Regions from separate parts of the Photobacterium panuliri genome, predicted to be linked through region 2. Evidence: predicted binding sites of a transcription regulator. Region 2 holds the regulator's gene; each other region holds the start of a gene.
What was found. The regulator PurR, encoded in region 2, represses purine synthesis genes. The targets are predictions, from matches to a motif close to TNANGNAAACGTTTNCNTNA.
Positions count from the first base shown of each region.

Region 1 (4,061 bases), 350 kb from region 2:
CGGAGCGAGCTGGATGCTCACTGCCGGGCTGGCCTTTGCCATCGTCAATAGTCTCGCCCAATATGTCAGTATCAATCTCGGTTTACCATCCACCACTGTTGCACTGATCCAGTATTTCATTGCACTTATTGCTATTTTCCCTTGGCTACGCACTCTGGGGCTTCGCAATGCGCTACGTACCAACCATTTCGGGATGCACTGTTTTCGGGTTTTCCTGTCGGTAATTGGTATTCAGCTCTGGCTCTGGGCACTGGCCTATCCGGTACCCATCTGGCAAGGCATCGCCCTGCTGATGACATCACCACTGTTTGCCACCATTGGTTCAGGCCTACTTCTTAAAGAGAAAGTCGGTACAGCCCGCTGGATCGCGACCTTGACCGGTTTTATCGGGGCGATGATCATTCTTGAACCTTGGTCAGATGGCTTTACTTGGGCCACCCTGCTACCTGTCGGTGCTGCTTTCTTCTGGGCCGGTTACTCGCTGATGGTTAAGAAGATGTCAGCACATGATTCACCAACAACCATTGTGGTGTACCTGCTTATTCTGATCACCCCGTTCAACATTTTCTTGGCACTGCCTGATTTTGTTCTACCACAAGGCGAGTTGGGCTGGGGGCTACTCATTGCAGCGGGCTTGCTCACGGCCTTGGCACAGTGGGCAATTGCCAAAGCCTATGCCGTGGCTGACGCCTCATTTGTTCAGCCATTTGACCATGCCAAGCTGCCCCTTAATGTGCTGGCGGGCTGGCTGGTATTCGGCTGGGTTCCACCAGGTCGCTTGTGGCTTGGTGCAGCGATTATCATTTTGTCTGTTGCCTTCATCACCCAGTGGGAAAGCAAAAAGCCCAAGATCAGCTAAGCTATTATTTTTATTCCACGCTCCCCACCCAACGGGGGGCGTCTTATCCTCACGACAACATCCCCTCGACCAAACAGCTACACTCTCAACTTTGACACCTTACTGCGAGGTTACTATGTGGCTTCTCCGCACGTTTGCTGCTGCTTTGCTTTTTGCCTCCGTCGGAATACTCTCACAGCCTGCTTGGTCTCAATCATTCATGACCATCGGCACTGGCGGTGTCACCGGGGTCTATTACCCCACAGGCGGAGCCATTTGCCGATTAGTCAACAACGGCCGGAAAGCTCATGGTATACGCTGCTCAGTGGAGTCGACCGGTGGCTCGATCTACAACATCAATAACATTCGGGCCAATGAACTTGATATGGGGATCGCGCAATCCGACTGGCAATACCACGCCTACAACGGTACAAGCCTGTTTGCCGACAAAGGTCCATTCAAGTCGCTGCGCGCCGTATTCTCTCTTCACCCCGAACCCTTTACCGTCGTAGCGCGCGCAGATAGCGGGATCAAAACCTTTTCTGATTTGAAAGGCAAGCGGGTGAATATCGGCAACCCCGGCTCTGGGCAACGGGGAACAATGGAAGTGCTGATGAAAACGATGGGATGGACAGAAAAAGATTTCTCTCAAGTCAGTGAGCTCAAGGCATCAGAGCAATCACGCGCCCTGTGCGATAACAAAATCGATGCCATCGTTTATACCGTTGGTCACCCCAGCGGGGCTATCAAAGAAGCCACCAGCGCCTGCAACAGCGTGATTGTGGATGTTTCAGGGCCAGAGGTGGACAAACTTATTGCTGAAAATAGCTTTTATCGCAAAGCGACTATACCCGGCGGCATGTACCGCGGTAACGATAAGCCGGTAAACACCTTCGGTGTGGGGGCTACCTTCGTCTCATCCACCGCCGTGGACAAGGCGCTCATCTACCAAGTTGTCAAAGCGGTATTTGATAATTTCGATACCTTTAAGAAGCTGCATCCTGCATTTAACCATCTGAAAAAAGAACAAATGGTAACTGATGGACTCACGGCTCCACTCCATGACGGAGCCAAACAGTACTTTATCGAGGCTAATTTACTCTCGCCTTAATTCCCCTCTCCCTTTACCCACCTGCTACCTATACACGCCTCCCCCTTTCTATGGGGGAGTCAAAGAGCCAACCCCCAGTGTGTTAGAGCTTCAGAATCTGACGCGAAAGCCCAATTGCCCTTCAAGATCCAAATCGACATCTTCAACAACATACAGAGTCGGGCCGACTTCCCCGTAAAACTCAACGTTATTGATCGGTATTTCGAAACCAATACCACCACGCACACCCAACTTATCGTGCTTGTTGTCGACATACTGCGCCCCAACAAACGTATAGAGGTTGTTCATACCCGAATCTTGAGTCAAAGAACCAAGGTTAAATGTCTTGTCCACGGCCAACCCAAAGTCATCAATCCCTAGCGAAAAACGCAAATCATGGTGCTTATACTGAATACCTGACATTGGAGAGCCAAAGAACACGCCAACGGCTTGGGCAGCTTGTACCGATGACCATGGCAGCATGCACAGCATACCCAATCCAACCAACTGCTTTTTCATCTTTCTAATCCTTATTTCATCAATATCCGAAACATGCCCTGTAAGAACGGCCGCCAATTTAACGATTGAGAGATGAAATTTCGAGGCTTGCAGGCCAGCAATGACACAACTTTGACAATCAATGCTAAATATTACTCACATGCAAATAGCCTCAAATCACCCGCTATAGATAAGTCGTTATTGCTCTGTCCTATGCGATGTAAAATCCTGCAAACATCTAAAGCAAACACCCAAGGCAAACGTTTGCGTCAATGCTTTTTTGCTGTATGATCTCAATCAGATTTCACAAACATCCAGTAAGGAATTTCGATGTTAGGCTCAGCAACCCGATCTCACGCTACCCGTGTTTTACTTCTTGGCTCAGGCGAACTTGGCAAGGAAGTGGCCATTGAGTGCCAACGCCTTGGGCTAGAGGTTATCGCCGTCGACCGCTATAACAACGCACCGGCTATGCAAGTTGCCCACCGCAGCCATGTTATCGACATGCTAGACGGTAATGCTCTTCAGGCCGTTATCGACCATGAGCAACCCCACTACGTTGTGCCAGAGATCGAAGCCATCGCCACCGACAAACTCGTCGAGTTGGAAAGACAGGGGCTAAATGTTGTTCCTACAGCAAACGCCACCAAACTCACCATGAACCGCGAAGGGATCCGCCGCTTGGCAGCAGAAGAGCTCGGGCTTGCCACATCGCCTTATGAGTTCTCAGACAACTATGATGATTTTGTCGCCTCCATTAAACGCATTGGCACGCCATGCGTGGTGAAACCAATCATGAGCTCATCAGGCAAGGGCCAAAGTGTCATCAAAACACCGGCGGATATTGAATCTGCGTGGCAATATGCCCAAGAAGGTGGCCGAGCAGGCGCTGGACGCGTCATTGTGGAAGGCTTTGTCGATTTTGACTACGAAATCACGTTACTTACGGTACGCGCGGTAGATGGTGTCCATTTCTGTTCGCCAATTGGTCACCGCCAGGAAGACGGCGATTACCGTGAATCTTGGCAGCCGCAGCAAATGTCTGAACAAGCCCTACAAGCCGCACAAGCAGCCGCAGAGAAAGTCGTTAACGCACTGGGTGGCTATGGCCTGTTTGGTGTTGAACTCTTTATCAAAGGAGACAAGGTGCTCTTTAGTGAAGTCTCACCGCGACCGCATGACACAGGTATGGTCACCCTTATCTCTCAGGAACAATCTGAGTTTGCTCTTCATGTCCGCGCGTTCTTGGGCTTGCCAATTCATTCGATTACCCAATATGGCCCATCGGCTTCAGCCGTTATTTTGGCGGAAGGTGTTTCCCAAGACATTCGTTTCGATAACCTAGCTACTGCATTGGCTCGCCCTAATACCCAAGTGCGTCTATTCGCCAAACCTGAAATAAACGGACGCCGCCGTCTTGGTGTTGCCCTAACGCGCCGTAACAGCGTTGAAACCGCGATTGAGGATGCCGTTGCCACTGCAGGTGATGTGAAAGTGATCGTCGAATAAAGGCCTTACCCTAGCCCTCCTGCTCCTGATAAGGGGGGATGCCCTTCAAAAACACTTTCTAACTCCCCCTTTGATAAGGGGGAGCTGGGGGAGAAATTAAACCGTTATCAACCATGCCTCTTCGGC
Region 1 is NZ_CP197192.1:2,191,723-2,195,783, forward strand. Features, by position in the region: gene ACSF8X_RS10155 (DMT family transporter) at 1-859, shown strand, start outside; gene ACSF8X_RS10160 (TAXI family TRAP transporter solute-binding subunit) at 975-1,949, shown strand; gene ACSF8X_RS10165 (hypothetical protein) at 2,040-2,447, opposite strand; gene purT (formate-dependent phosphoribosylglycinamide formyltransferase) at 2,757-3,935, shown strand; gene ACSF8X_RS10175 (thiopurine S-methyltransferase) at 4,032-4,061, opposite strand, start outside.
Region 1: purT (formate-dependent phosphoribosylglycinamide formyltransferase) is a predicted target of PurR. The motif match lies at 2,679-2,698, and genes of this name have one in related genera.

Region 2 (4,061 bases):
CCGATGATCAGGCTCTGCGCGATCTCTCTTTATGGAGTATGGGCTCGCTGGCCGGCGCAACATGGCCGGGGATCGGTCTGGCTTTTGCCACTCTTACCACACTTCTGACGTTATTTTACCGCGATGCGAATGGCATCAACGCCCTATTACTAGGTGAAGCAGAAGCCAAACACCTCGGCATTAATGTGCAACAGCTAAAACGTCGCTTGATTCTTCTGTGTGCGGCAGGTGTCGGTATTGCCGTCTCTCTGACAGGGGTTATTGGCTTTGTCGGCCTTATCGTCCCCCATATTGGGCGAATACTGGCTGGCCCCAACCATAAAACGCTGCTCCCACTATCAGCGCTCATCGGGGCATTAATCCTGCTGGTTGCCGATATGCTTGCACGTATAGCTGCCGCTCCCGCAGAGCTACCCGTCGGCATCATCACCGCTATTCTGGGGGCTCCGTTCTTTATTATCTTGCTAACTCAACAAAAAGGGAGAATGTCATGACGACCCCATCGCCCCATCTCCCAATTGCGATAGATGCCCGTAACTTAAACCTATCACTTGGCGGGAAAACGCTGCTGGAGAACTTTTCCATTCAGCTACGAAGCGGTGAGCTAACCGCCCTGCTCGGGCCTAACGGTGCGGGGAAAAGCTCCTTGCTAAAAGTGCTTTGCGGGGAAATAGAGGCAGGCGGCAAAACGTACTACTTCGATCATCTACGTGAGCAATGGTCACCCAAAACACTGGCTAGGCATCTTGGCGTATTGCCACAACACAGCGGCCTGACTTTTGCCTTTTCCGCACAGGAGGTCGTACAGCTCGGCGGTATGCCACTTGATCTACCCAATACAAAATGCCAGGCCGTTGCAGAAGCATCCATGACACGGGTCGATGTCAACCACCTTGCCCACCGACTTTACCCTAGCCTTTCAGGCGGGGAAAAACAGCGCGTGCATTTTGCTCGGGTATTGACCCAGCTCAGCGAAGCTGGCCATCAATGTATACTGATGCTTGACGAACCGACATCGGCGCTTGATCTTGCCCACCAGCACAATACTTTGCAGGTAGCCAAAGACATGGCCAAATCTGGCGCTGCCGTTGTTGTGGTCATTCATGACCTAAATTTGGCCTCACAGTATGCCGATCGATTGGTGATTATGAACCACGGTCGTATCCAAGCAGATGGAAACGCTGACCAAGTCCTAACCAGTAGCAATATTGAACGTGTCTATGGTTGGCGGGTATCGGTCATGCCCCATCCTGTTTATGGCTATCCCATTGTAATATCATAAGCCTCACGGATAGAAATGATGACCGCCATCAAGATTTTTTCATTTCTTCGATAAGAATTATTGCACTCTTATCCACACTCGGTAAAATGTGAACGCAAGCGATTACACGGTGCAAACTAACAGTGCGTTGCTTGTTACGCTATTCTATACGTCGATCAGAACGACGAGCTATGCCGCCCTTTGTGATGCGGCTTTAGCTGTTTCTACTCGCTGTACTCAATAGAATAGTGAACTGTAATTACAGCAGATGTGGATAAGTTCACTACTCTTTTGGGTAAAGCTTTCAGTTAGGTCCTCTGACCTCTATCTTATTAGAAGAATAACTATGGCAACGATTAAAGATGTTGCGCGTTTGGCTGGTGTTTCAACGACCACCGTCTCTCACGTAATCAACAAAACTCGCTTCGTCGCAGAAGCAACACAGAAAAAAGTCTTGGAAGCCGTTGACGAGCTTAACTATGCACCGAGTGCCGTTGCGCGAAGCTTGAAGTGCAACACAACTCGCACTATCGGTATGCTGGTAACCAAGTCAACCAACCCATTCTTCGCTGAAGTTGTCCACGGCGTTGAAGAGTACTGCTATGGTCAGGGTTACACACTTATCCTTTGTAATACCGAAGGAAACCTCGACAAGCAGCGCGACTATCTGCGAATGCTGGCTGAAAAACGCGTAGATGGCCTGTTGGTCATGTGTTCTGATCTGGACGAAAAACTGCTTGCACTGTTAGAGCGCCAAAAAGATCTACCAATGGTTATCATGGACTGGGGTCCAGAGAGCCCACATACAGATAAGATCCAAGACAATGCAGAACTTGGTGGCTATGTAGCGACTAAATACTTCATTGAGCATGGTCACAAGAAAATTGGTTGCCTGACAGGCCACAGCGAAAAGGCTGCTTGCCGCGATCGCCTTAAAGGTTTCCGCAAGGCAATGAACGAAGCGAATTTGCCTGTCAACGAAGATTGGATTCTGGAAGGTGACTTCGAGTGTGAATCTGCCGTTGTCGCAGCAAATGCCTTAATCGCAATGGAAGAACGTCCAACTGCTATCTTCTGTTTCAACGACATCATGGCGATGGGTCTGATCAGTACCTTCCAACAAGCAGGAATCCGTATACCGGATGATATCTCTATCATTGGTTACGACAATATCGATCTAGCACCTTACTTTTCACCACCATTGACCACAATCCACCAGCCAAAGCGTCGATTGGGCAAAAGTGCTGTTGAGATTTTGATGCATCGCGTAAAAGACAAAGAACATGCACACCAAGTGTTCGAGATGACTCCTGAACTGGTTGAGCGAAAATCAGTGAAGAAACTCAACTAATTACACGTCACACAATCTGATGACAATACAAGAAGCTGGCCTACCATAGGCCGGCTTTTTTTACAATTTTGACCGATACTTATCGAACGAAAATCAAAAATGCGTTGCCTTTATCAGCCATCTGAATGAAAATATGTGACAAGGATCACAAAACCAAAATTGGGAGCAAGTTCAAATTTATCAACTAATGATATTCTTACCAGGTCACGAACAAGGCAAACCTATCGAAAGGTAGGGACGCAAAGCTTCCGGCCTAAGAGCTGAATATATCCCTATTTTTTATTCAACTTAAGGTAGCGGGGTTGCCGATGGATATAGCAATCATCATTTCAGAAAATATTCGCTATTGTCTGACATAACCAGTTGTGTATCTTTGCTATTCTTTCTCCACGCTCTGTTGTTTGGTGACTTCTAACTTATTTACAGAGAAGACACATGGACAAACCAGTACTTAAAGACTCATTACGACTATTCCAATGTTTTGGTAATATCAAATCACGTTCTATGTTTGGTGGTTATGGTATTTTTTCCGGCGAAACGATGTTCGCGCTAGTCGTAAATAATAAACTTCACCTGCGTGCTAATGCTTCTAATGAAACTGGATTCAAAGACGCAGGCTTAGAACCATATATTTATAAAAAGCGTGGCTTTCCTGTTGTTACCAAGCACTATGCCATTCCTGAAGAATGGTGGCAGCAACCAGAAAAAATTCTAGAGCATGCAAAACAATCACTTGAGGCAGCTCAAGTTGATAAAGTCACCAAGACAACCACAGGCCCAGAGCGCATCAAAGATCTACCAAACCTGCGCCTAGCCAACGAGCGTATGCTGAAGAAAGCAGGCATCGCTACCATTGAAGAGCTAAAAAATGCTGGCTCAATCAATGCGTTTAAAGCCCTACAAGCCACACACAGCGGCAGCCTAGCCATCGATATGCTATGGCAACTAGAAGGCGCAATCAGCGGCAGACACTGGACAGTTATTCCACCAGAACGCCGTCAACAACTTTTGAATGACCTAAACTAATTTAGGTATTAATAAACAGAATTTAGAAAGAGACCTTCGGGTCTCTTTTTTTATTTATTCCTATTAATAAAACCATTAAACCCGTTAATAATAATTAAGATTTATTTATATTCCATTAATTATAAATTCCCTTGATGAATTAACCCTGCCATTTATTTATAATCCAGTAATAATTAGGCTGATCGCTGACTTATATATTAAATATATGCACTCATGCGCAATAAGGCGCCGTAATAAAAGTCCCAACACAGGTTCACTAAACTCAGTGGCATAAAAATATAAACAACAGCGTGAGAACGAGGACATTAGACAAAGTCTCAAGAGAAGCAGAACACACCAACCGCCACACCTCGCCTTTTTGCCAGCATGACAAGCAAATCAGAACAAGATCAACATTGATATGACAAATTTTTGTCAGACTCC
Region 2 is NZ_CP197192.1:1,844,751-1,848,811, reverse strand. Features, by position in the region: gene ACSF8X_RS08585 (FecCD family ABC transporter permease) at 1-494, shown strand, start outside; gene ACSF8X_RS08580 (heme ABC transporter ATP-binding protein) at 491-1,282, shown strand; gene purR (HTH-type transcriptional repressor PurR) at 1,608-2,612, shown strand; cyclic di-GMP riboswitch class I at 2,817-2,922, shown strand; gene ACSF8X_RS08570 (TfoX/Sxy family DNA transformation protein) at 3,048-3,638, shown strand.

Region 3 (4,061 bases), 610 kb from region 2:
CTGACAACGGCGCTCCATCTCAGGGTTCTCGCGCTGGACCGATGCAAAGTCTAGATCTTCAGCAGACTGGCCGGAGGCCATCGACGAGGCCGCTCCGCCACCCAGGCCGATATTCATCGCTGGGCCGCCAAGGACAATCAGCTTGGCCCCCACCGGGATCTCCTTCTTCTGGACATGTTCGGCACGGATGTTACCCATACCGCCCGCAATCATGATCGGCTTATGGTAGCCACGGATCTCCTCGCCATTATGGGACGTCACTTTTTCTTCGTAAGTACGGAAATACCCCAGCAAGTTGGGACGACCAAACTCGTTGTTGAATGCCGCTCCGCCCAACGGGCCTTCCAGCATGATATCCAAGGCATTAACAATGCGCCCCGGCTTGCCGAAATCGCTCTCCCACGGCTGTTCGAAATCAGGGATACGCAGGTTAGACACCGTAAAGCCGACCAAGCCCGCCTTCGGCTTGCCACCGATACCGGTCGCGCCCTCATCGCGGATCTCACCGCCAGAGCCCGTCGACGCTCCCGGCCACGGAGAAATGGCGGTCGGGTGGTTATGGGTTTCCACTTTCATCAAAATGTGGGCATCTTCCTGATGGTAGTTGTACTGGCGCGAGTCCGGATCCGGGAAGAAACGGCCGACCTTGGAGCCTTCCATCACAGCCGCGTTATCCTTGTACGCCGAAAGCACATAATCACTGTTCTGCTCAAAGGTATTCTTGATCATCTTGAACAGCGACTTGTCCTGCGCGATCCCATCGATAGTCCAATCGGCATTGAAGATTTTGTGGCGGCAATGCTCGGAGTTTGCCTGAGCGAACATCATCAGCTCGATGTCATTCGGGTTGCGCCCCAGCTTGGTGAAGCTCTCCACCAGATACTCAATCTCATCGTCAGCCAAAGCCAAACCAAGAGTAACGTTTGCATCCTCAAGCGCTTTGTAGCCGCCAGCAAGGATATCAACACAGCCTACGGGGGCGGGCTCAGCCTGGGCAAACAATGCAGCGGCATCGTTCATATCAGCAAAGACAACTTCCATCATCCGATCATGGAGCAGTCCTTTGAGTGCCTGCAACTGTATCGCACTTAACTCGGCAGAGGTTTCGATATAATAAGCTGTACCGCGCTCAAGACGCTTAACTTGAGCCAGACCGCAATTGCGGGCGATATCGGTAGATTTGGATGACCAAGGGGAGATCGTGCCCGGACGCGGAGTAACCAGCAGCAATAAACCGACTGGTTCATGTTCTGCAATCGTCGGACCGTAAGTGAGCAAGCTGACCAGTTTGCTTTGCTCGTCGGCACTTAACGGTGCAGACAGGTGGGCAAAGTGCATGAACTCAGCATAAATACCTGTGACTGGGAGCTCCAATTCGCGGCAACGAGCCTGTAGCTTATTGATACGAAACTCAGACAGTGCGGGTGAACCACGCAAAATTTCCATGTGCGTACGTCTCTCGATTAGCAGTTGAATGAAGGTGATATTGGCCTAATCCCCCGGTAAGTCACCGGGACAATCACGTCAATCTCACCTCGTTCGTCCCTGTTCAACATCCAACCTACTGCTGACGGGGCGTAGTATAAGGGAAAAAAATTTGTGACGTAACTCTTGACGCAACCGTTTGCGTCTTTTTTTTTCAATCCGCGTCAATTTCCCTGTCAAGTACTATGGACAGCAAGCACTTTTACCGTTGGGTGTTCAAAAAACAACCATGTGCGTATGCCGAAATCCTATCTTTGGCACGAAATTGATGCCGCATTGTTTTGAGGTTGAGGCCAGCTTTGGTATAAAGAACGCCCTAGTATTACAAAGAGCATGTTGCGTTGAGCATTATCCAACCAAGACGTTATTTCAAACATATCATGGCCTTGCTAGTTAGCGTGGTAATGTTAAGTGGCTGCCTGTGGCAAGAAGAGCCGCTGACAGACCTCGAACGCATCCGGCAAAGCGGTGTCTTGCGGGTAGGCACCCTCAATAACCAGCTGTCTTTTTATATCGGTAACGAAGGGCCAACAGGCCTTGATTACGAGCTGGCCCGCCGCTTCGCCGACAAACTGGGCGTAAAGCTGGAAATGAAACCAATGCTCAGCCTGGCTGGCATGTTCCCTAGCCTCAAGCGAGGCGATGTCGACATTCTGGCATCCGGACTGACCATGACCGATGAGCGTCTTGCGGAATTTCGCGCTGCACCAGCCTATTATTATGCCAGCCAAAAAGTGGTCTACAAAAAAGGCCAGTGGCGCCCGCGCGATATTAAAAACTTGGCAGAAAGCAAAGGCCGCCTGGTCGTCGCCCAAGGGTCGAGCCACGAAAAGACCCTCATTGCCCTGAAAAAGACATACCCAGATCTGACTTGGGAAAGCGCCGAGGAGATCGACACCGATGAACTGCTGCGCCAAGTGGCTATCGGCAACATTGATTACACTATGGCCGACTCGGTTGATATCGCCCTTAACCAGCGTATCTACCCTGATATCACCACGGCACTCGAACTGACCGAGGACGAGCCTATTGCCTGGTTTGTCAACCAGCGCCCCGACGACAGCCTTTATGCCCTGCTGATCGAATTCTTTGGTGAAATCCAGCAAAGCGGCGAACTGGCCAAGCTCGAAGAAAAGTACTTCGGTCATGTCGACAAGTTTGACTATGTCGATACCCGCGCCTTCCTGCGAGCTGTCGAGGGCAAGTTACCTAAATGGGAAGGGCTATTCAAACAATATGCCAATGAGTTTGACTGGCGACTCATTGCCGCCCTTGCGTATCAGGAATCACACTGGAATCCAAAAGCGGTATCACCGACCGGGGTACGGGGCATGATGATGCTGACTCTGCCAACAGCTAAATCCGTTGGCGTTACCAACCGCCTTGATCCTGAGCAAAGCATCCGCGGCGGGACTGAATACCTGCGCAAGATGATCAACCGGATCCCGGACAGTGTCGAGACCCATGAAAAAGTATGGTTTGCCCTTGCTTCGTATAATGTTGGCTTCGGCCACCTAATGGATGCACGCCGCCTAACTAAAGCGCAGGGCGGAAACCCTGATGCGTGGAGCGATGTCAAACAGCGCCTGCCATTACTACGCCAGCGCAAGTTCTACCGCCAGACCCGCTATGGTTATGCACGCGGCGACGAGGCATTGAACTATGTCGAGAATATTCGCCGCTATTACCAGAGTATTATCGGCTATGAACAAACACACAGCCAGCAACCGCAGCAAGAAGAAGTCAGCCTAGTGGATGGCCTACATACCATCACCCCAACGCCAATGCCGCAAGTCAAGGTCATCACCCAAGAGGCACAGGCAGACATTCCTGCACTCACACCGCTGCCTAAGCCAGAGCGACATTCCCACTTCTATTCCACCAGCCACAACCAATAGCTGATCGGTTATCCCAAACAGCCTGCCCAGCAGGCTGTTTCTTTTTCAGCTCAAATCACAACCACTCGCAACGCCAATGGCAACAGCCATAAAATAAATGTGACAGCCCTCGCCTACACCGGCGCGATTTTCAATGATACTAATGCCATAGCCTTCTGGGGCTCTTCCCCAACGCCTTCATTTAACAACAATAAACACGGAGGTATGATGCGTTTTTCCAGAAAAAGAACCCTGCAGGGAATGCGAAAGCATAGCGGGAAATCATCCATTCGCCGCAAGCGCCATGCAGCCAACAATCGTAAGAAAGTCCTAGCCCGCCATCGTCGCTATACCGTTGCCACCATGCCCTGCTCTTCTCGATAAACAGGATGTAAAAAGGGCCGCTATCGTAGCGGCCCTAACATATCTATGGTTTGCGATGCGTACCGGAAAACCCGCCCTCATCGTCCAGTCCTGACTCGGCAACCCGCCTCGCCTGCTTCTCTGCTTTCTTTTCGGCCCTGCGGCGTTTGAAAAAAGCCTGAAGCTGGGCACGGCACTCATCTGCCAGCAAACCCGACTCAATCTCGACATGATGGTTGACCTGTGCATAGCTCAACAGGTTCATAATGCTGCCGGCCGCGCCGGTCTTGAGATCATGAGCACCAAACACCACCTTACCAATACGGCTGTGCACCA
Region 3 is NZ_CP197192.1:1,237,051-1,241,111, reverse strand. Features, by position in the region: gene purL (phosphoribosylformylglycinamidine synthase) at 1-1,446, opposite strand, end outside; gene mltF (membrane-bound lytic murein transglycosylase MltF) at 1,827-3,383, shown strand; gene ACSF8X_RS05880 (hypothetical protein) at 3,624-3,746, shown strand; gene tadA (tRNA adenosine(34) deaminase TadA) at 3,790-4,061, opposite strand, start outside.
Region 3: purL (phosphoribosylformylglycinamidine synthase) is a predicted target of PurR. The motif match lies at 1,613-1,632, and genes of this name have one in related genera.